DNA from 4 places in the Variovorax sp. 10N412 genome. Region 3 is predicted to be linked to each of the others. Evidence: predicted binding sites of a transcription regulator. Region 3 holds the regulator's gene; each other region holds the start of a gene.
The links. The regulator sigma-54, encoded in region 3, starts transcription at its own class of promoters, with help from an activator protein. The targets are predictions, from matches to a motif close to TGGCANGNAANCTGCTTT.
Positions count from the first base shown of each region.

Region 1: the regulator sigma-54 is predicted to act here: its motif matches at 2,300-2,317, upstream of AC1DJH_RS10380 (pilin).
Region 2: the regulator sigma-54 is predicted to act here: its motif matches at 1,994-2,011, upstream of AC1DJH_RS26890 (isopenicillin N synthase family dioxygenase).
Region 4: the regulator sigma-54 is predicted to act here: its motif matches at 4,445-4,462, upstream of AC1DJH_RS22995 (CmpA/NrtA family ABC transporter substrate-binding protein).

Region 1 covers NZ_JBFTIO010000003.1:231,282-236,981, forward strand. Annotated here, with positions in the region: gene AC1DJH_RS10375 (phosphoethanolamine transferase) at 1-1,583, opposite strand, end outside; gene AC1DJH_RS10380 (pilin) at 1,746-2,243, opposite strand; gene AC1DJH_RS10385 (3',5'-cyclic-nucleotide phosphodiesterase) at 2,446-3,249, opposite strand; gene AC1DJH_RS10390 (CHASE2 domain-containing protein) at 3,279-5,546, opposite strand; gene AC1DJH_RS10395 (FHA domain-containing protein) at 5,595-5,700, opposite strand, start outside.
Region 2 covers NZ_JBFTIO010000016.1:47,524-53,223, forward strand. Annotated here, with positions in the region: gene AC1DJH_RS26880 (BMP family ABC transporter substrate-binding protein) at 1-492, opposite strand, end outside; gene AC1DJH_RS26885 (VOC family protein) at 557-943, opposite strand; gene AC1DJH_RS26890 (isopenicillin N synthase family dioxygenase) at 960-1,961, opposite strand; gene rutR (HTH-type transcriptional regulator RutR) at 2,178-2,894, shown strand; gene rutF (NADH-dependent FMN reductase RutF) at 2,994-3,542, opposite strand; gene AC1DJH_RS26905 (malonic semialdehyde reductase) at 3,556-4,161, opposite strand; gene rutD (pyrimidine utilization protein D) at 4,158-5,000, opposite strand; gene rutC (pyrimidine utilization protein C) at 5,006-5,398, opposite strand; gene rutB (pyrimidine utilization protein B) at 5,422-5,700, opposite strand, start outside.
Region 3 covers NZ_JBFTIO010000006.1:235,775-241,474, reverse strand. Annotated here, with positions in the region: gene AC1DJH_RS16995 (YceI family protein) at 1-158, shown strand, start outside; gene AC1DJH_RS16990 (YceI family protein) at 218-853, shown strand; gene AC1DJH_RS16985 (hypothetical protein) at 850-1,107, opposite strand; gene AC1DJH_RS16980 (LysE family translocator) at 1,245-1,901, shown strand; gene AC1DJH_RS16975 (phospholipase D family protein) at 1,920-3,530, opposite strand; gene rpoN (RNA polymerase factor sigma-54) at 3,541-5,154, opposite strand; gene lptB (LPS export ABC transporter ATP-binding protein) at 5,172-5,700, opposite strand, start outside.
Region 4 covers NZ_JBFTIO010000011.1:66,166-71,865, forward strand. Annotated here, with positions in the region: gene AC1DJH_RS22970 (branched-chain amino acid ABC transporter substrate-binding protein) at 1-490, opposite strand, end outside; gene AC1DJH_RS22975 (Hsp20/alpha crystallin family protein) at 615-986, shown strand; gene AC1DJH_RS22980 (alpha/beta hydrolase-fold protein) at 1,176-1,928, shown strand; gene tsaD (tRNA (adenosine(37)-N6)-threonylcarbamoyltransferase complex transferase subunit TsaD) at 1,867-2,925, opposite strand; gene AC1DJH_RS22990 (nitrate- and nitrite sensing domain-containing protein) at 3,040-4,302, shown strand; gene AC1DJH_RS22995 (CmpA/NrtA family ABC transporter substrate-binding protein) at 4,663-5,700, shown strand, end outside.

The DNA.
Region 1 (5,700 bases), on a different contig from region 3:
GGCCGCGCTCGCGATTTTGAGAGCATCGCCAGTCTATCTCCGATCCTCAGTCTCGCCTTTTCGCTAGCCCAAATGAAGGCCGGAACAGTGAACGAATGACTTGAATTTCGCGTGATGCTCATCGCCTTGCATTGTTCGTCAAATACATCCTGCCCGTGATCAGAAATGTACATCACTAGTGCCGCATCACCTTTTCGACTGACAGCTTCGATGATTTGAGATAACAGAAAATCCGTGTACTCGATGCTGTTGTCGTAGGCATTACTAACCTGAACAGCAAGCGAGGAGTTGTTTTTAATGCCATCCTGCGCCGGAACAGTCGTCAACGAAGGACGGTAGATGTCAAAAGCGGGCGGATAGCGATGGGAGAAATCAAAATGGCTTCCCAGCGTATGCACCACAATAAACTTCTTTCCCGAAATATCCAGTTTTCGGCGCAACGGCTCGACAAGCACTTCGTCGTAAGTTCCTCGCGCGTCATAGCTGGTTGGGTTGAAGTAAGTGGCTTCGTCCGCATCGCCGGCATACATGGCAATGGGGCTCTCGTAGAAACCACCTACTCCTTGGTTGGACAACCAAAATGTCCGGTAGCCCACCTGCTTCAACGCCGCCAGGATAGAAGGCTCCGGCCGAAGAGCGACACTGCCGTCGCTTTTCAGCAAGGGGCGACGGGAAATCAGGTTCGGCACCGCATATCGCGTGGCGACCGACTCGGTCGCCACGTCCGGAAACAGGATCAAATCGCTCATCGTCGATAGTCGCGGCGTAGTGGGGCGCTCATAACCAAACAGCTGCCAGCGATCAGAGCGAGAAGACTCTCCGATAACTAAGACCACAGTATCTGGATAAGCATCGGTAAGCTTCGGCGTGAAGTCGAAGCCAGCCAGTTCCGCCCTAAGCTGCCGAACAATCGATGCATCTTGCCGTATTGAAAAAATCGACAGGGGCAAGTCAAGCGGATAGACCGCCCCGAATCTGGCTAGCAAGCTGCCCGCTCTGCTGACGAAAGGCTCAGAGGTAACAGCAGGATCACCCTCGTTCATATACGTAAGCATGGGCGCACACAGAATGACCGGAAGGGCCAATAAGACCCACCAGCGGGATCGGTGCGTCCATTCCACCCGCCCACGATAGAGGCGCCGCCCTACGACAATGGAAATTAGGATGAACAGTAGCGGAAGTAAAACACTCCACCCTAATGTTGTTAAAAACTCGGAGAGTTCACGTGCGTCCGTCTCCATTGCCATGCCGACGGAGGTCGGCGTCACAGGCTGCGCAAAGGCAAGACGCAAGAAAACTTCAACCGGCCACCAAAGCGAACACAAAGTCGCGACGATAAGGCCCATCCATAGACGGGGCACGACCGCAAAGGTCAGAAGCCAAAAACAGATCGCAAATGCGATGCTTTCTACATATGTTGCCTCCAAAACATTGGCAGCGTTGCGCACAGCCATGACGTTCGGAGCGACGATTATTAGCACCAACGACACAAGCAGCAGAACTGTGATCCCCGCGCGCTCCTTTTTTTTCGGTAGTTCTGTCCTATTAGCGATTTTTGAAGCTGAAAGTTCGGGTTTGCGCACGATCGGACTCTACTTTGATCGGACAGATCGATCAATCGTATTGAGATTACGATATTCGCTCAACACGGCCATCGGGCTATGAGTATGAAGCCTGCTGATGTCCATGCTTTTTTGTCAAAAAAAAGCCGCCCGAAGGCGGCTGACTAAATGCGGGACGTGTGATTAAGTCGCAGCAGCAGTCTGGCAAGTCTGAGGACGCAGTTTTGCAGCAACGTTCGTTGAGCATGTCCATGCGCCGGAAGTTCCAGCAGTCTTATCGTCTGCGCCGCGGGTCCAGATAATTTTCTGACCCACGACCTGTGAATTGCCCTTCAGTGTGCAGCTCACGACGCTCGCACCAGATGCAGCGGTCACTGTTGCGTCATATGTGCAACGATCAGATGCAACGCCGGTCGACGGGTTGGGGGTCAAGCCCACAGCGAGCACACCGGCGTTGCCGGTAGCGATGTCTGCAGCGAGGCCGTCGGCGATCTTGGTTTCGATATTGGTCTTGGCGGGCGAAATCTCAGCCAAACCAGCCGCAACTTGCGACTTAGCAATGTAATCCTGATAAGCCGGCAGAGCCACAGCAGCCAAGATACCAATGATCGCCACGACGATCATCAATTCGATAAGTGTAAAGCCGGCCTGTGCGCGGCGGGCGAGAGTGCGATGGTTCATGAACTAACTCCAGGTTGGTTGGTTGAGCCCGGGAACCTGCCCGGAGCGCAGTACCTTCCGCAGCATCTGTGCCAACCGGCTTTCAATCGTTTACACAGTCAAAGTAGTGCATTTGTTCACACTTCAGTTACAGCGCGTGACACTTCTTGGCTGTGCTGGCAACAACCGGTGACATGTTTGTCACTCTTCAGCTCCAACGAACTCAAAACGTCAGCACCCCATCCGCCCTCAGCCAGCGAATGTCCCGCTGCGCCAGCCCCGCCACCTGCCGGGCCGCCAGCCCTTCGATCTGGCTCATGATTTCCTCGGTCTCCGCGGGCTTGGTGTGCGTGATGTAGATCGGGTACTGCTTGCCCGGATCGATCTGCGCCAGCTCGTCAGCCAGCACCGACGGCGACAGGTGCAGGCTGCGCTCGGCCAGCGCCTGCTCGCGGCTGCTGAAGGCCGTCTCGATCACCAGCATTGCCACGTCCAGCGCGTTCACGCGCTTCCAGAAGGGCGCGTTGCGCTCGGTGTCGCCGGTGAAAACCCAGTGAGCGCCTCCTTCGGCGCGCCGCACGGCGAAGCCGCAGGCCGGCACGGTGTGCACGGCCGGCAGCACCTCGATGCGCTTGGGCACGCGGCTGCCCAGGTGCAGCGACTGCCCGACCGCAATGTCATGAAAGCTCACGAAGGGCGCTTCCTGGCTCGGAATGTTCTCGAAGTCCGGCCAGATGACGTTGTTGAACACATGCGTGCGCAGCGCCTCGATGGTGGCCCTCAGCGCATGCACGCGCAGCGGCTGGGCGCGGCGGCTGCCGACGGCGTCGAGCATCAGGGGCAGCGCAGCGATGTGGTCGAGGTGGCTGTGGGTGAGCACCACGTCGTCGATGGCGGCCATTTCGTCGAGCGTGAGGTCTCCGACCCCCGTGCCCGCGTCGACGAGCAGGTCGGTGTCGACCAGAAACGAGGTGGTGCGGCAGCCTTTGGCGATGGCGCCCGAGCAACCCAGCACACGAACCTGCATTGTGAGAGACCCCTTGTGTGTGTCTGCCGTCATTTGGTTTCGAACCGGGTTGCGCCGTCCCAGTTCGGGTCTTGCGGACGCAACGCCATCGAGGCTAAACGCTGGGCGTAGAGCTGGTAAAGGACTTTTTTGGCATCCTCGGCGAGCAAGGGGGCGAGCAGGCTTCGGCCCAGGGCCCAGTCCTGGCGCCGGTAGGCGGCGAGCACGTCGCTCCAGCGCTCGAGCATGCGGCGGGCGTGCTCGACGGATTCGGGGGTGCGTGCGACCAGCGGCGTGAACACGGCCACCGCCTGGGCCTTGCCCTTGACGCGCACGCTGTCGAGCTCCTGCCAGAGATGGCCCGGCGCCATGGCCCGGGTCGCGCTGCTGGCGACAATTTCGACGCCGTAGTGCCCGCTCAGGCCCTCGAGCCGGGACGCAAGGTTGACCGCGTCGCCCACCACGGTGTAGCTGCGGCGCTCGGTCGAGCCCATGTCGCCCACGCTCATCACGCCGCTGTTGATGCCGATGCCCACGCTGATCTCCGGCCGGCCGCTGTCGCGGTGGATGCGGTTGATGTCGCGCACGGCGTCGCCCATGTCCAGGGCGGCCTGCACGGCGAGCGTGGCGTGGTCGGGCGTGTCGATGGGCGCGCCCCAGAAGGCCATGACGCAGTCGCCCATATACTTGTCGACGGTGCCACGGTGCGCGCTGATGACGTCGGTGAGCCGGCTGAACACGGTGTTGAGAAAGGCCTGCAGCTCGGCCGGCGCCATCTGCTCCGACAGGCGGGTGAAGTCGCGCATGTCGCAGAACAGCACGGTCATGGGCTTGCTCTCGGCGCGCATGCTGTAGCGGTCGGGGTGCGCCATCATTTCGTTGACCAGTTGCGGCGGCACGTAGGTGCCGAAGAGCCGGGCCAGCCCCCGCCGGGCGCGCGATTCGACGAAGTAGCCCCAGCTCATGTTGAGCACGAACGCCAGCGCCGTCATGGCCAGCGCCGACGCCAGCGGCAGGACGAGCCCGTGGCCCACGTAGAGCCAGAGGTTGAGGCCGACCAGCGCGGCGACGGTGCCGGCGGCCAGCAGCACGGCGCGCGACGCCGACAGCAGCGACAGCCCGAAGGCCAGCACGAGCCCCGCCGCCAGGAGCAGCAGCACCTCGTAGCCCGGCGCGTAGTCCGGCACGCTCAGCAGGCGGTGATCGAGCAGGCCGGAGACGACGTTGGCATGCACCTCGACGCCCGGAAACGCTGCGTCCACGGGGGTGGCGCGCAGGTCCTGCAGGCCCGGCGCGGTGGCGCCGAGCAGCACGATCTTGTCTTTCAGCTCGCCAAATGCGAGCTTGCCTTCCAGCACGTCGGCGGCGGGCACATAGCGAAACGATCCGCCGTTCGCGCCGCCGGGCCCGCGAAACGGCACCTGCATGCTGGCGCCCTGGTCGACCGGAATGCGCAACGGGCCCAGCCGCAGCGACGAGAGCCGGGGCGCCCCCGCGCCGGCGCCCGACGCGAAGGCCGGCAGCACCGCCGGCGAGCCGTTGGCGAGCCGGTAGACCGCGAGCCCCAGCGATTCGTAGTACCCAGGCTGCGCCTGGTCGCCTTCGTAGCGGGCGAGCAGCGGCACGCTGCGGATTGCGCCGTCGCCGTTGGCGCCGACCAGCATGTTGAGAAAGCCGGCGGCCGGCGCGGCCTGGGCCAGCGCAGGCAGGCTGGCGCCGAACCCGTTCCAGGTCGTGCCGTAGGTGCCGCCCGCGGGAAAGGCGCCGGCCGGCAGCAGCGGCGTGGCGGGCAACTGGCCCTTGGCGCGGGACGGCTGCGTGCGGTTGAAGTAGTAGCCGAGCGCCACCCGCTGGCCTTTCAGGGCTCCGGCAAAGGTGGCATCGTGGTCCAGCGAGGGCGCCAGCCGCTCGACCTCCGACGCCAGGCCGGGCACGCCCTGCAACGGCCCGTTCGCCATCTCGCGCAGCCGTTCGAGGCCGGAGCTGCGGTCGGGTTCTAGAAACATCACGTCGAAGCCGAGCACGGCGGCCTGCTGGCGGGTCAGCAGTTCGGTGGTGAGGCGGGCCATCTTGTCGCGCGGCCAGGGCCACTGACCCTGGCGCGCCAGGCTGGCGTCGTCGACGTCGACGATCACCACGCGCGGATCGGCCGTGCGCGGCATGGTGGCGCGCAGGCGGACGTCGTAGATCAGCAGGTCAAGGCGTTCGAGTGCGCTCAGCGGCCAGGCGCCGGTGGCATGCGCCAACGCCAGCAACAGCGGCAACAGCGTGATGGCGATGCGCGGCCAGTGGCGCCGCAGTTCGCTCCACTTGCTCACGACAGCCCGTCCTTGCGGGCGTTGCCGCGGCAGGCCACGGGGGGAAATTCAGATGCGAACGAACTGCATGCGCGTGGCGCCGCCGAGCTCGAGCACGTCGCGCTCCTGCAAGGCGACCGCCTCGGTGCCCAGCTGCAGCCCGTTGAGCGTGACG
Region 2 (5,700 bases), on a different contig from region 3:
CTTGCCGGTCTTCGAGGCCGCGCCCGCGGCCATGCCGCAGAGATACTGGCTTTCGTAGGTGCGGCCGTAGAACGATTCGAGGTTGGTGCCGTTGGTGGTGCCCGAGCCGTTCAGGAAGGCCACGTCGGGGTACTTGGCGGCGAGGTCCTTGAAGCTGTCGGAATAACCGAAGGCCGTGCCGATGACGATGTTGGCGCCGCGCTGAATGAATTTTTCGGCCGCAGGCTTGATGGCCGAGGCGTCTTCGGGCACGTTCTCGACGAACTGGATCTTCTGGCCGATCTCCTTTTCGATCTTCACGCGGGCTTCGTCGAAGGCCTGCGTCCAGCCGCCGTCGTTCTTCGGGCCGAAGTAGAGCATGGCGATCTTCGGCTTGTCCTTCAGCGTGAAGCCGTCGGCGGCCGCGGCGGGCAGCGTCGTGAACAACGCGCCGCCGGCTGCGAGGCTCAGGGCCAGGCCGAGGGTGGTGCCGTGGGAGGGAGTGCGCAGCATGGAGCAACCTTTCGTGAGGAGCATGGGAGGAGACGGGGAAGAAAGAGAAGAAAGCCGCGTGCCGCTACATCATGAAATTGATGCGGAACACGTTGCCCTCGGGGTCGAGCAGCACCGACTGGTACCAGTTGTAGTAGGTGACGTACGGCGGCTTGATGAGCGTGGCCCCGGCCTCCAGCGCCACGGGCACCATGCGGTCCACGTCGGCCTGGCTGTCGACGTCGATGTTCAGCAGGAACTTCACGCCGCGCGTGTCGGAGAACTCGGCCAGGTGCAGCAACTCGTAGGCGTCGAGCGCGTTGAAGCCCAGGCTCGACTTGCCGGTGTCCAGCCCGCGAAAGATCGGCGAGCGGATCGCCTCGATCTCGGGGAAGCCGAACACGCGCTGGTAGAAGCCGCTGAGCGCGACCACGTCCTTGGCGAAGACGTTGACGTAGGAGAGGTGCGCCATGTGCGTGGGGCCCCGGTCAGGCGGTGGCCTTGGTGCCGCCGAACGTCGTCTGCTTGACGAACTTCGAGGTCAGGTGATCGCCGGAGGAAATGGGCGCGTACTTGGCGCTCTCGCCGGGCGCCAGGCAACTCGGCAGGCACTCCACCATCGCGTCGTAGTTGGGCTGGTGAAAGAACACCAGCGACTGGCGGCGGTTGGTGCTCGCCACCTCGAACGGCGGGTTGATCACGCGGTGCAGCGTGGACACCCACTGGTCGTTGGTCCACTGCATCATGAGGTCGGCGATGTTCACCACCAGGCCGCCCTCGACCTGCGGCACGTCGACCCACTGGCCGGCCTTGTTGAACACCTGCAGGCCCTTGTCGTCGGGCAGCACGATCGTCAGGCTGCCGTAGTCGCTGTGCGCACCCGCGCGCAACTGGCCGGGCAGCGGCTGCTCGCGCTGCGGCGGATAGCTCAGCACGCGGAACATGCTGATGTGCTCGTCGATCTTGTCGTCGAAGAAAGTCTCCGGCAGCGACAGGCCGAGCGCGAAGATGCGCATCAGCGAGCGAGACAGATCGCTCATGGCGTCGAAGTAGCCTTCGTAGGCTTCGCGGAAACCGTCGATGGGCGGCCAGCTGTTGGGCTCGAAGTGCGGGCCTGCGGCAGGGCCGCGGTGGTACTCGTCGTTCGGCACGTTCGAAGGGCCGATGGAGAACGACTCCTTCAGGTCGCCGGGTGCCGCCTCTTCCAGGCTGTACGACAGGCCTTCCTCGCCCACCGCGCTGTAGCCGCGCACCGCGTCTTCGCGCGGCCGGTCGACCTTGCGCTTCTCGGCGAGCGGCATGTCGAAGAAGGTGCGCGAGAGCGACGACACGCTGGAGATCAACGCCGGCGGAATGCCGTGGTTGGTGATGACGAGGAAGCCGATGCTGCGGCAGGCTTCGTCGACTTTCTTCGCGACCTCGGCCTTGCCTTCGGCGGTGCCGGCGAAGTAAGGCGCGAGATCGATGATGGGGACGGACAGCAGGGTCATGGCGGGTTCCTCTTGCTTGGCATGCCTTTCGCCATGCAACGTCTGTGCCAGTTGGACCAAATGGACAAATCGCAATCGCCGCGTCAGCATGGTGCGTGGCAAGGCCCTTGCATCGGCCTGTGAAGGCCGTCGTGGCGCACGGTGATGCACCGTGGCCTTACAGTGGTGCGCAGTACTGAACGAAACCGAAGACCGAGATAGAGAGAGCGAGGGAAGATGCCGAAGACCAAGGCGCTGGCTGCCAACACCAGCAAGGAAGCCAGCAAGGAAAGCCCGGCGCGCAAGCGTGCGAAACCCGTGGTGCGCAGCGCGTCCGCGGTGAGCCGCCGGCTGCGCCAGATCGAGGACAAGCGCAGCGCCATTCTGGGTGCGGCACTGGGCCTGTTCTCGCGCTTCGGCCTGCACGGCACGTCGATCGACCAGGTGGCCGCGCGCGCCGATGTGTCCAAGAGCAACCTGCTCTACTACTTCGCGAACAAGGAGGAGCTCTACGTCAACGTGCTGCGCGACCTGCTGGCGCTGTGGCTCGAACCGCTGCGCGGCTTCAGCGCGGAACAGGACCCGAGCCAGGCCATCGGCGACTACATCCGCCGCAAGCTCGTGATCTCGCGCGACCGGCCCGATGCGTCGCGCCTGTTCTGTCTTGAAATGATCCAGGGCGCGCCGCTGCTGCGCGACGAACTCGACCGCGAGCTGCGCACGCTGGTGGAGCGCAAGTCGGAGGTGATCGCGGCGTGGGTGGCCGCGGGCAAGCTGGCACCGGTGGATCCGCAGCACCTGATCTATGCGCTGTGGGCGATCACGCAGCACTACGCGGATTTCGGCGTGCAGGTGCAGGCGCTGTCGGGGCACACGCTCGACGACGAGGCGTTCTTCGAGAAGACGGTGGAGAACGTGCAGCGCATCATTCTTCAGGGCATCACGCCGCGGTGAGTGCCGCAAGGCGCTGGGTCTTGCTCCCTCTCCCCGAGGGGACATGGGACAACACGGAACGCGCATCGCGCGCGTGGGTTTTCCTTGCCAAGAGAAAAGTCAGTGCTGCGGCGGCACCGCGATCTCGTGATAGCGGCGGTCGAAGTAGATGAGCCCTTGCGCCGCACCGCCGATGGCGATGGCCACCGCCTCGCAGAACAGCACGTCGTGCGTGCCCGCGCTGGTCGCGTGCATCACGCGGCAGTCGAAGGACACGGCCGCGTCGTCGAGCATCGGCGAGCCCGTGGTGTTGCGGCTCCATCGGCCCGCCGCGAAGCGTTCGTCCATCGGCGTCTTGCCGCCGAACAGGGCCGACAGCGACTGGTGCCCCGCGGCCAGCACGTTCACGCACAGCACGCCGTTCGCCTTGAACGCCGGGTACACCGACGCCGAGCGGTTCAGGCACACCAGCAGCGTCGGCGGCTCGTCGGTCACGCTGCACACGGCCGATGCCGTGAAGCCCGCGCGGCCCGCGGGGCCGTCGGTGGTGATGATGTTCACCGCGGCGCCCAGGCGCGCCATCGCATTGCGATAGTCGGCCTTGGGCAGGCCCTGCGGCAGGCCGGCGGGGTTTGATGGAGCAGCGTGGGAGACCATGGCGTTCAACATTGCAGTGACTCCGTCAGGCCAGCACGCAGGCCGCGTCGAAAGGCAGGCGCGGCAGGCGAGCGAACACTTTCGACGCGTCGCCGTGGCCCAGGTTGATGAGGAAGTTGACGCTCCAGTCGGTGCCTTCGAAGAAGGCCGCCTCGACCTTCGCCTTGTCGAAGCCCGACATCGGCCCGGCGTCCAGGCCCACCGCGCGTGCGGCCAGCAGCAGGTAGCCCGCCTGCAGGCTGGCATTGCGAAAGGCGGTCTCGTGCGCGGCCTCGGGGCTGCCGGTGAACCAGCTGCGCGCGTCGGCATGCGGGAACAGCGTGGGCAGCTGGTCGTAGAACTTGCGGTCCCATGCGGCAATGACCGTGACGGGCGCGCTCATGGTCTTGTCGAGGTTGCCCTTGGAGAGCGCGGGCGCCAGGCGCGCCTTGCCTTCGGGCGTGCGCACGAACACGAAGCGCGCGGGCGAGCAGTTGGCCGAGGTCGGGCCGAGGCTTGCGAGCGCGTAGATCTGCTGCAGTTGCGCGTCGGTGACGGGTTCGTCGGTCCAGCCGTTGTGGCTGCGCGCGCCGGTGAACAGCAGCGACAGCGCGGCGTCGTCGAGTGTGGAGAGCGTGGCGGAGGTGGTCATGCGGAAACGGTGTGTGCGGTGTGTGCGGTGGGAGTGCTCGCCCGCGAAAGAAAGGCCAGCAGGGTGCTGTTGAAGGCGTCGGCCTCGGTCACGCTGTGGGCGTGGCCGCCGTGCGCCATGAGGTTGAGCGTGGCGTGGGGCAGGCCGTCGGCCAGGCGCAGCGAGCAGGTCCAGGGCACGAGCACGTCGTCCTTGGCGGCCGCCACCAGCGTGGGTGCGGCGATGTCGGCCAGGCGTGCGTCGATGTCGAAGGCGCGCAGCGCGGCGATGCGCGTGCGCATGGTGTGCTCGCCGGGGAAATGCGCGAAGGCGTGATCGACTTCGTCGGCCACGCGCTTGGCATGCGCAGCGCACCACGCGGCGGGGTACAGGAAGATCGGTTGCGCTTCGACGTAGGCACGCGCACCGCACGCGCCCAGCAGTGCAAGGCGCGCATCGAAGCAGCGCGCCGAGTGCGGGTTGGGCTTCGACCAGGCGTTGACGAGCACCAGGCTGGCAATGCGCGAGGGCGTGTCGAGCGCGAGCTGCAGGCCGACGAGGCCGCCCAGCGCATGGCCCGCGAAATGGCATTGCGCGGTGTTCGTGGCGTCGAGGATCTCGCGCACGTCGTTCGCCATGTCCGCGATGGCATACGCATCGGGCAGGGCGCCGGGGCTGCGGCCGGTGCCGCGCTGGTCGTATGCAATGACCCGATGCCCCGCGGCAATCAACGCGCCCAGTTGTGGCTGCCAGAACCCGGCCGAGCCACCGAGGCCCGACGACAGCAGCACGGTGGCCGCCGCGTCCGACGGCCCATGCACCTCGTAGTGCAGCGAAGTCATGCCGGTCATGCGAGTCATGTGCTTCAGGCCTTCCTGCCGACGTGCGCGATCGAGGCAATCTCGACCAGCGCATCGGGCTTCACCAGGCCGCACTGGATGCAGTAGCGCGCGGGCTTGGTACCGGGAAAGAACTCGGCATACACCGTGTTGATCTTGGCGTAGTCGGCCCAGTCCTTGATCATGATCTGGTTGAAGGTCACGTCGTCCATCGTGCCGCCGGCCGCCTCGACCACGCCCTGGATGATGGTGAGCACATGCCGCGCCTGCGCGCTGGCGTCGCCCACATGGACCACGTTGTTGTCCTTGTCGAAGGGCAGCGTGCCCGACACGTAGAGCACGCCGTCGGCGAGCGTGCCGGGAACGTAGGGGGCGAGGGGCACACCGGTGCCGGGCGGGATGATGGCTTGCTTGGGCATGGGAAAAGTCCTTCGTGAAGAAATCAGGCGATGGCCGTTTCGGCCGGGGCGGTTGGTGCGGCAGCAGCAGGGGCGGGCGCGAAGGTGCGGCAGAACTGGTCCACCGTGGAGACCCATCCGAAGAAGGTCTCCACGTTGTAGACCGAGGCCTTCTGGATGGCGGCGCCGCCGAGCTCGTGCGTGGCGTCTTCCAGCATCACCGCGAAGTACTCGAGGTGGAAGGCATCGCGCAGCGTGGACTCCACGCACACGTTGGTCGCGATGCCGGTGAACACCAGGTGGCGGATGCCGCGCGCGCGCAG
Region 3 (5,700 bases):
TCACGGCGGCTGGCGGCTTCGCGGTGGCCACCGGAAGCTTTACGATCCAGCGGCTCGACTTCAAGGTGGGCGACGGCGAATGGACCGACACCTCGATGGTCGGCAACGAAGTGCAGGTGCGCTTCAAGTTCACGCTCGCAGGCCTCGGGCCGCTTTGAGACCCGGAACCGCCGCACCGCCTCTCCTACCCGCCATGCCTCACACACCTCACGCCATGATGAAGAAGCTCATCCTCGCCTCGGCGCTCTCGGCCTGCGCCCTCGCCGGCACCCCCGCCGCGGCCCAGGACTACACGGCACTGCCCGTGGCCGCCAAGCCCGCGGGCGGACCGGTGAAAAACGCCAGCTACGTGGTCGACCCGACCCACACCTTCGTGATGTACGAAATGGGCCACTACGGCACCACCACCAACCGGGGGCGCTTCAGCACCAAGGACGGCACGGTGAAGATCGACGGCACGGGCACCAGCGGCGCGGTCGACATCACGATGGACATCAGCTCCATCAACACGGGCGTCGACCTGCTCAACCGTCACGTGCAGAGCAAGGATTTCTTCAATGTGGCGGAGTTTCCGACTGCGCGCTTCGTGGCCGATCGCATCGACTTCAGCGGCGACAAGGTGGCCGACGTGCCCGGCACGCTCACCCTGATGGGCCAGACCCGGCCGGTGACGCTGAAGGCCGCGCGTTTCAACTGCTACCTGAGCCCGCTCATCAACCGCCAGGTCTGCGGCGGCGACTTCGAGACGACCGTGGAGCGCAGCGACTGGGGAATGACCTGGGGGCTGAACTTCGGCTTCGAGAACAAAGTGAAACTGCTGGTGCAGGTCGAAGCCGTCAACATCCAGCCCTAGGCGCCGGGGTGATGAAGGCCGGCCAGGCGCTTGCGCTCGTCGTCCTTGGAGGCCTTGAGCCAGTTGCGGGAGGCCACGAACGCACGCGGCAGGTTCAGCAGCACCAGCATCCAGGCACCGGTGACCACCGTCATGAACGCCCCGAACAGCAGCTGCTCGGCCAGCGGGGCGTCGCTCCAGTAGAAGAAACTCAGCAAAAACGACAGCACCACAGCCCAGACGGCCAGAAGGATGAGGTTTTTCATTTTTTGCATCGCAGTAACTCCGGTGCAGAAAATGTAAACCAAAAGTTACCCTAGTACTACTTAAAGTTTAGTTTTCAAACCCCCGATCAGCGTGCACTAATGCACGCTGATCGCGCATTTGATCTCCACGCCACGCCTTTCAGTCCATGAATACCACCCTTTCCCTGCTCGGCATTGCCGGCGCCATGGCCGTCGGCGCGATGAGTCCCGGTCCCAGTTTCGTGATGGTCGCCCGCACGGCGGTGGCTTCCAGGCGCGACGGGCTGGCAGCCGCGCTGGGCATGGGCGCGGGCGGACTGGTCTTCGCCATCGCCGCGCTGGCCGGCCTGCAGGCGGCGTTCCTGGCGGTGCCGGGCCTGTACCTCGCCATCAAGGGCTTCGGCGGCGCCTACCTGGTGTACCTGGGCGTGCGCATCTGGCGCGGCGCGCGGCAGCCGCTGGCCATGGCGGCGGTGCCCCCGGGGGGTACCTCGCCAGGCGCGCAGGGTAGTGGCGCACACCCCTTGCGCACCTTCCTTGTCGGCCTGGCCACCCAGGTCAGCAACCCGAAGACGGCGGTGGTCTACGCCAGCATCTTCGCGGCCTTCCTGCCGCGCGACGTGCCGCTGGTGCTGGCGCTGTCCGTGCCGGTGGTCATCTTCTGCATCGAGACCGGGTGGTACACCGTCGTCGCGCTGGCCCTTTCTTCAGCGGCGCCGCGCTCGGCCTACCTGCGCTACAAGGCCTGGATCGACCGCGCCGCGGGCGGCGTGATGGGACTGCTGGGCCTGCGGCTGGTGTGGTCGGCCGTCAGCGGCAAGTGACGGGCGGCAAGCGCACCGCTAGAGCAGGCTTTCGGGCGTCAGCGGCGCCAAAATCTCGAGCATCGTGCGGTCCCACAAGCCCGAGTCAGGCTCCTCGGTCAGCACGGTGAGCTTGCCGGCGTCGTCGCTGGTCCACTCGATGCGCGACTCGTTGCTGCCCTCGGCAAAGCGCAGCCGGTAGGCGCCCTGCTGCTTGAGCACGTCGAGCAGCTTGAGCATCTGCTGCGCCATTTCGGGGCTGTGGATGATCAGCCCGATCTCGGTGTTGGCCGACTCGGAGCGCGGGTCGAAATTCATCGAGCCGACGAACAGCGTGCGCCGGTCGATCACCGCCGACTTGGCATGCAGCCGCCCCACCGAGGTGCCGAACAGCCCGAGCCGCACGCTGCGCCGGGTGCGGCTGGAACTCAGCTCGTACAGGTCGGCGCCCAGCTTGAGCATGTCGGGCCGGTAGCGGCGGTAGGCGGTGTGCACCAGCGGCTCGTCGGTGGCGGCCAGCGAGTTGGTGACCACGCTGATCTTCACGTTGCGCCGGCGAATCTCGCGCATCACCTCCAGCCCGGTGGCGCCGGGAATCAGGTACGGTGAGACGATGGTCACCTCGGAGCGCGCACGGCGCATCTGCTCGACCACGTTGTAGCGCACGCTGTCGACGTCCAGCAGCGGCACGCCGCCGTAGGAAGCCGTCTTGCCGATCACGCGGTCGGGCGAATCGGCGTAGGCCTCGGCCAGGGTCCAGATCAGGTTGAGCTTGCCGGTGTTCAGGTCGTCCGCCATCGGGCTGTAGCCGAGCAGGTCGTTGGGCGCGGGGGGCGGCGGGGGTGGCGTGGTGTCGGGGCCGGTGGCGGCCTCGAAGCGGGGCTGCAGTTCGTCGCGCGGCACATCGGTGCGCACCACGGAGCCGATGGGCCGCACGTAGACGCTGTTCCAGTACTGGTCGAACAGGCTGCCCAGCCGCGGTATGAGCGCGCCGGTCACGAAGGTGTCGAGGTCGAGGAAGTTCTCGCCCGCGGTGCGCCGGAAGTACTGGTTGCCGATGTTGCGCCCGCCCGCCACCGCCATCGCGCCGTCGGCGATGAACAGCTTGTTGTGCATGCGGCGGTTCACGCGGCTGAAGTCGAACAGCGAGGCGGTAAAGCGCTTCAGGATGCTGCCGCGCCCGGCCGGGAACGGGTTGAACAGGCGCAGCTCGACGTTGGGCGTGGCGGCAAAGGCCAGCAGCAGCTCGTCCTCGCCCGAGGTGTAGAGGTCGTCCATCAGCAGGCGCACCCGCACACCGCGCAGCGCGGCGTCGCGCAGGGTGCGCAACAGGTAGCGGCCGGTCTCGTCGTTCTCGATCTGGTAGTACTGCACGTCGAGCGTGCGCTGGGCGCGGCGCGCCAGCTGGATGCGGGTATCGAAGGCGAAGTCGCCGCCGGGCATGAGCCGAAAGCCGCTCAGGTCAGGGTCGGGCTGGGCCGCCAGCGCGATCTTGCCCAGGGCGGTATCGGCCGACACGGCCATGGCCTTGACGGCGGGGCGCGGCGCCTCGTCGGGCAAGGTGGCGCAGCCGGCGAACAGCAGCACGGCCACCAAGGCGAAGAACCCGAGCCCCCGGCGCGACATCGGATGCTGGCGGCCAGGGCTCATGGTCGGCTTGCTACAGCGCCTTGCGCAGGTTGGCGGGCGCGATGCGCAGCGCCTCGCGGTACTTGGCCACGGTGCGGCGCGCGCACTCGATGCCCTGCTCTTTCAGCATCTCGGAAATCTGGCTGTCCGACAGCGGCTTCTTGATGCTTTCCGAGCTGACGAACTGCTTGATGAGCGCGCGCACCGCGGTGCTCGACGCATTGCCGCCGGTCTCGGTGCCCAGCGCCGAGCCGAAGAAGTACTTGAGCTCGACCGTGCCGAACGGCGTGGACATGTACTTGGCCGTGGTCACGCGCGAGATGGTCGACTCGTGCAGGCCCAGCTCGTCGGCAATCTCGCGCAGCACCAGCGGGCGCATCGCGAGCTCGCCGTGCACGAAGTAGCTCTTCTGCCGCTCGACGATGGCGTTGCTCACGCGCAGGATGGTGTCGAAGCGCTGCTGGATGTTCTTGATGAACCAGCGCGCCTCCTGCAGCCGCTGCGACAGCGCCTGGCTGCCCTCGCCCTTGTGCGCCTTGAGAGCGCCCGCGTAGATGTCGTGCACGCGCAGGCGCGGCATGACCTCCGGATTCAGCATGACGCGGAACTTGATGTTGGTGCCGCGGCCGGTCTTGGTGACGATCACGTCCGGCACCACGATGTTGCGCTCCACGTCCACGAAGCGCCGGCCCGGCTTGGGCTCCAGCCGCGCGATGATCTGCAGCGCCAGGCGCACCAACTCTTCGCTGGTGCGGGTGAGCGTGGCCAGGCGCTTGAAGTCGCGACGCGCCAAGAGTTCCATCGACTGCTTGCACACGGCCATGGCGGTCTTGCGGACCAGCTGTTCCTGCTCGGTCTCGTCCTGGCGGGCCAGCGCGCGCAGCTGGATGCCCAGGCATTCGCCCAGGTCGCGCGCGCCCACGCCCACGGGCTCCAGGCTCTGCAGCAGGCCGAGCGCCACCTGGAAGTGGTGCACGAGGTCGTCGAACTGGTCGTTGTCGTCGCCGGCCAGGCCCGAGGCCAGCGCGGGCAGCGAGTCTTCGAGGTAGCCGTCGTCGTTGAGCGACTCGATCAGGAAGCGCAGCGCGGCGCTGTCGTTCTCGTTCAGGCGCAGGCTCAGCGCCTGGCGGTGCAGGAACGACTGCAGCGACTCCTGGCTGCGCGCGAGCTCGGTGGCGTCGGCGCGCTCGTCGTCGCCCAGATTGTTCTGGCGCGCGGGGGCGTCGCTGCCCCACTCGCTGTCGTCGGGCGCGGCCATGTCGACGGTGCCGTCGCCTTCCCAGTCGGGCTCGCGCTCGGTGATTTCCGTGGCCGGGCCGTCGGAGTCGGCGGTGCTGGTCGTCGTCTCGGTGGAAGAAGGAGAGGTGCTGGCCGCCGGCGGCGCGAAGTCGCTTTCACCTTCGATGCCGTCGCCTCCATCGCCGCCGCCGTCATCGCGCGGGACCGGCGCATCGGCCGCGTCGAGCCCGAATTCCTCGCGCGCCGCCTCTTCCGCGGTGCGTTCGAGGAACGGGTTCTCGTCCAGCATCTGCTCGACCTCCTGGCTCAGTTCGAGCGTGGAGAGCTGCAGCAGCCGGATCGACTGTTGCAGCTGCGGCGTCAATGCCAGGTGCTGCGAGACGCGAAGGGACAGCCCTTGCTTCATGGAGAGCCCACCCGCCCTTACATCCGGAAGTGCTCGCCAAGGTAGACGCGTCGTACCTCGGCGTTGTCGACGATCTCCGAAGGCGTGCCTTGTGCCAGCACATGCCCGTCGCTGATGATGAACGCGTGGTCGCAGATGCCCAGCGTCTCACGCACGTTGTGGTCGGTGATGAGCACGCCGATGCCGCGTTCCTTCAGGAAACTGATGATCCGCTGGATCTCGATCACCGCGATCGGGTCGATGCCGGCGAAGGGCTCGTCCAGCAGGATGAAGCGCGGCTGCGTGGCCAGCGCGCGTGCAATCTCCACGCGGCGGCGCTCGCCGCCCGACAGCGCCAGCGCGGGCGAATCGCGCAGGTGATCGACCCGCAGGTCGGACAACAGTTCGGACAGGCGCTCCTCGATGTGCTGCCTGGACAGCGGCGCCATCTTGCCGTTGGCGTCGGGCTCGCTCTGCAGCTCCAGCACGGCGCGCACGTTTTCCTCGACCGTGAGCTTGCGGAAGATCGAGGCTTCCTGCGGCAGGTAGCTCAGGCCCATGCGGGCG
Region 4 (5,700 bases), on a different contig from region 3:
GGAAGTGCCAGAAGCTGCAGCGCTCGTTGGTGAGCACCGGATCGACCGCCGCGTAGTTGAGAAAGATCACGCGCCGCGACGGATCGCGCTCGTTGTTCTTGTCGATGGCATCGACCAGCGCCGACGCAGTGGCCGACGAGTTGCCCTGCAGCACGATGCGCGCGCCGTCGTCCATCGCGGCGCGCAGCGCGGAAAGCGCTTCCTCGTTCTGACCCTTGCTGTCGTAGCGGTCGAGTTGCAGGGGCCGCGCACCGCCGGGCAGCTTGACGCCGCCGCGTGCGTTCACCCGCTCCACCGCCCACAGCAGGTTGCGAAACACCGCCTCGCCGGTGTTGGCGAACGGGCCGCTCATGCTTTCGATCAGGGCCAGGCGGATGGGTGCGGGAGGCGACGACGGCGCTGCTTGCGCCAGCGCGGCGAAGGGCCTCGCGCATAGCGCCAGCGCCGCGAATTTCAAGGCCTCGCGGCGCCAAATAAAGGGGGGATTCATTGTCTTGAAACGCGTGCGGCTGCGCCTAGATGAGGTGTCAAGCGGCACTCACGATTGAACGGCCGCGCAGTGTAAGGGACACACATTCCTTGTCCCCATTGTGTTGATTCAGGAGTTCTTCATCATGTTTTTCGCACCCACCATCCGCACCGCCCGCTTCGCTCCCCGCGCCTATGACCGCGCCTTCGAACGCTTCGCCAGCGAAGCCTTCGCCGGCACCGGCCGTTCGCCGCTCGTGGAACAGGACGACACCAGCTGGACCCTGTCGCTCGACGTGCCTGGCCTCGCTCGCGAAGACCTCGTCATCAACATCGAAGGCCCCGTGGTGCGCATCGACAGCAAGGCCGAAGCCAAGCGCCAGTTCAAGGCCGCCTACGAGCTGCCGCTGGACATCGACGTGACCGCGAGCGACGCCAAGCTCGAGAACGGCGTGCTCACGCTCAAGCTCGGCAAGCGCGTTCCGGTGAGCACGGCCGCGCAGTTGCAAATCAACTAGTTCGGCCCAAGCCCACAAGAAGAAAGTGTCACCAAAGGTTCACTTTGACTTTGAACATGCTCCCTATCCACAATAGGGCCGCATAACGTCACATCATGTGACGTTTTCTTAGTACTTTCTTCTTCGTGGGCGTCTCGTAAACGCATCGAGTTCCATGACGGTGCGGGTCGGGTGCCCCCTCACGGCACCATGCAAACACATCTCCAACCCGCCAGTCCCGACGAACAGTCAGACACGCTCCTGATCTTCCTGCCGGGTGCGTACCTCAAGCCCGACGAGTTCGAGCGAGAGGGATTCATCGCCGCAGTGCGCGAACGCCACCTGGCAGCCGATGCGTTGCTGGTCGATGCGGACGTCTCCTACTACTACGAGCAGACCCTGAGCGACCGCCTGCACGCCGATGTCATCGAGCCGCAGCGCGCCAAGGGCTACAAGTCGATCTGGCTCGTGGGCATTTCCATCGGCGGCTTCGGCGCCTTGATCCACGAGCTGGCGCGCCCGGGCTCGGTGGACGGCATCGTGGCCCTGGCGCCCTACCTCGGGCGGCGCGTGCTCGGCGCGGAGATCAAGAAGGCCGGCGGCCTGCGCACATGGCAGGCCCCGACCGGCCCGCAGCCCGACGAGGAACCCGACCGCAAGCTGTGGCCCTTCTTCCAGCAGTACCTGCAGGACCAGACCTCGAAGGACCTGCCGCCGCTCTACCTGGGGTTCGGTCTCGAGGACCGCTTCGTCAACAACCACAGGCTGCTGGCCGACGCCCTGCCGTCGGGACAGGTATTCACCACCGAAGGCGGCCACGACTGGCCGCAATGGCGCCAGCTCTGGCGCAACATGCTCGACGTGCTGCCGCTGCCGTCGATCGGCCGAGCACGCCAACCGGTTACGCAGTCTCTGACAGCGTTGCCTCGGGCGACAGCGACGCCATGGGCCATCGCGGCTTGACGTCGAACGCGTAGCGCTCGCTGGCCTGCGACAGGCCGGATTGCAGGCGCATCGCGGCAGCCATGGCGATCATGGCGCCGTTGTCGGTGCACAGGTGCAGCTCGGGGTAGTGCACGCGCACCCGGCGCTTGGCGCAGGCGGCATTCAGTTGCTCGCGCAGATTCGCGTTGGCCCCCACCCCACCCGCCACCACCAGGCGTTTCAACCCGGTCTGGTCGAGCGCGGCGAGCGATTTCTTCAGCAGCACCTCGACGATGGCCGCCTGCGTGGACGCCGCCAGGTCGGCCTTGTTCGCCTCCAGCGTGTCGCCGAGCTTCTTGGCCTGCGTGAGCACGGCGGTCTTCAGTCCGGCGAACGAGAAGTCGAGGTCGCCGCTGTGCAGCAGCGGGCGCGGCAGCTTGAAGGCCGTGGCATTGCCGCCCTCGGCCAGCTTCGCGAGCCACGGGCCGCCGGGGTACGGCAGGCCCATGAGCTTGGCGCTCTTGTCGAAGGCCTCGCCGGCCGCGTCGTCGATGGTCTCGCCGAGCAACGCGTAGCGGCCTACGCCGTCCACCCGCATCAGCTGCGTGTGGCCGCCCGACACCAGCAGCGCGACGAACGGGAACTCCGGCGGATCGGTGCTCAGGAACGGCGACAGCAGGTGCCCTTCGAGGTGATGCACGCCCAACACCGGCTTGCCCAGCGCCACGCCCAGCGCGCAGGCCACGCCGGCGCCCACGAGCAGCGCGCCCGCCAGGCCCGGGCCGCGCGTGTACGCCACCACGTCGATGTCGGCGAGCGAACGGCCGGCCTCGGCCATGACGGCTTCGGTCAGCGGCAACACGCGGCGGATGTGGTCGCGGCTGGCCAGTTCGGGCACCACGCCGCCGTAGGCCTGGTGCATGGCGATCTGGCTGTGCAGCGCGTGCGAAAGCAGCACCGGCAGCGCGTCGCCGTGCGACTCGACCAGCGCCACGCCGGTTTCATCGCAGGATGATTCGATTCCCAACAAGAGCATGCCGCCGAGTGTAGGTGGCGCCTGCCGCGCCCGTCCCGCGAAGGGACAAGCGCGCGCCGGAGGCACGGATGTTGCAATACTTGAAACGACCCTGCGCATTCCCCGCGCCCCACCATGAAATCCGGACTGAGCTTCCTCATCGCCGCACGCCGCTGCGAAATCGACGAACTGGACCAGCTCGCCCGCACCAGCGAGCTGGTGAGCGTGATCGGCCGCCTGGTGCACGCGCTGCAGCGCGAGCGCGGCATGTCGAACATCTTCCTCGCCACCCGCGGCGCCCGCTTCGCGGAACAGCGCGGCCCGCAGATCGCCGAATGCCTGGCGCTCGAGCAAGAGGTGCGCGCCGGTTTCGACCAACTGGCAACCGAGGACCACCGCGGCGTGGGCGCGGGCAACGGCGCGCGACTGTTCAGCCGCATCGCCTTCGTGCTGCCGGGGCTGGACGCACTGCCCGCCTTGCGCCGCCGCATCGACGCACTGGAACTCAAGCCGGCACAGGCGGTCGCGGCCTTCGCCAAGCTGATCGCCGGCCTGTTGTCGGTGGTGTTCGAAGCGGCCGACGGCGCCGCCGACCCCGAAATCTCGCGCCTGCTTGTCGCAATGTTCAACTTCATGCAGGGCAAGGAGTTCGCCGGCCAGGAGCGCGCTTTCGGGGCCGCCGCGCTCGCGCTGGGCCGAAGCGACGAGGCGCAGCGCCTGCAATGGCTGCACCTGATCGAGTCGCAGGAGCGTTGCTTCCAGGTCTTCACCGACTTTTCGGGCGACACCGTGCTCGCGCTGTGGCGCGACAGCCAGCCCGACGCCATGCTGGCCGAGCTGGAGCGCATGCGGCGGCGCGGCGCTTCCCCCGCACAGGCCGACGCCCCGCTGAGCCAGGCCTGGTTCGACTGCTGCACCCGCCGCATCGACGCCATGAAGACGGTGGAAGACCGCCTGGCCGCCGACCTGCGCGCCCTGTGCGAGCACAAGACCGCGCAGGCGCGCCACGAGCTGCAGGAGTACCAGCAAGTGCTCGACACGCTGGTCCCGCAGGCCGGCGCGCTGTTCTTCGACGACGCCGACGCCCAGGCCGCCGCGCCCGCGCAGTTCGGCCGGCACCTGGAGCGCTCGGTGGTCGACATGGTCCGCGAGCAGTCGCTGCGCCTGCAGGCCATGAGCGACGAGCTCGAGACCGTGCGCGCCTCGCTCAACGAACGCAAGGTCGTCGAGCGTGCCAAGGGCCTGCTGATGGCGCACCGCCGCCTCAGCGAAGAAGACGCGCACAAGATGCTGCGCCAGACCGCCATGAACCAGAACCGGCGGCTCGTGGACGTGGCCGAGTCGATGCTGGCCATGGCCGACTACCTGCCCGTGGTCGACCGCGCGCCACCGCGCTGAAACGCAAAGGGCAAAGGTTTCAACTTGGTGCAGCGCACAACAAACGTGCCCGCGCCGGTTTCATAGGCCAATGCGGCGCTTGGCCGCGTCGACAGGCCGCGTCACGCTTCTTTATTGATAGCAAACCGGTGGCCTGACCAGCTGGCACAGTGTTTGCGTGTAAGCATGCCTACAGACCCCCCAATGGGTCTTCAGGCAGGCGGCACCCAACGGCGGGTGCTTCCCACTGACCGGACAAAGGCGTCCCCATCCCGCAAGGGCTCGTTCTCGAGCAGCCCCTGCGCGGTGCGGACGCCTTTTTTCGTTTCCGTTTTGGTTTCGTCTTTTCTGTTTGTTCGTCTTCCACCGGAGCCCCGCCCCATGACCGATCTGCTCAAAACCCGCCTCAGCCGACGCCGCGTATTGCAAGCCGCCGCGATCGGCGCCGTGGGCATCGACCCCGCCCTGCGCTCGGCCGTCTGGGCCGCGGGCTCGGACAAGCCCGAGAAGGAAGAAGTGAAGATCGGCTTCATTCCGCTGACCGACTGCGCCAGCGTGGTCATGGCCTCGGTGCTGGGCATCGACAAGAAATACGGCGTGAAGATCGTCCCCAGCAAGGAAGCCAGCTGGGCCGGCGTGCGCGACAAGCTCGTCAACGGCGAGCTCGACTTCGCCCATGTGCTCTACGGCCTCGTCTACGGCGTGCACGTGGGCGCCGGCGGCCCGAAGAAGGACATGGCCGTGCTTATGACCCTGAACAACAACGGCCAGGCCATCACGCTGTCGAAGAAGCTGGCAGACAAGGGGGCCGTCGATGCCGCCTCGCTGGCCAAGCTCATCGCCACCGAGAAGCGCGAATACACCTTCGCCCAGACCTTCCCCACCGGCACCCACGCCATGTGGCTGTACTACTGGCTCGCCTCGGCCGGCATCGATCCCTTCAAGGACGTGAAGAACATCACCGTGCCGCCGCCGCAGATGGTGGCCAACATGCGCATCGGCAACATGGACGGCTACTGCGTGGGCGAGCCCTGGGGCCAGCGCGCGATCATGGACGGCATCGGCATCACGGCCATCACCACGCAGGACATCTGGAAAGACCACCCCGAGAAGGTGCTGGGCACCACCGGCGACTTCGTCAAGAAGTACCCCAACACCGCGCGCGCCGTGACCGCGGCCATCCTGGAGGCCGGCAAGTGGATCGACGCCGGCCTGCAGAACAAGAACAAGATGGCCGAGACCATCGCCGACAAGAGCTACGTCAACACCAGCGTGGACGCCATCAACCAGCGCATCCTGGGCCGCTACACCAACGGCCTGGGCAAGAGCTGGGACGACCCCAACCACATGAAGTTCTACAACGACGGCGCCGTGAACTTCCCCTACCTGTCGGACGGCATGTGGTTCCTCACGCAGCAC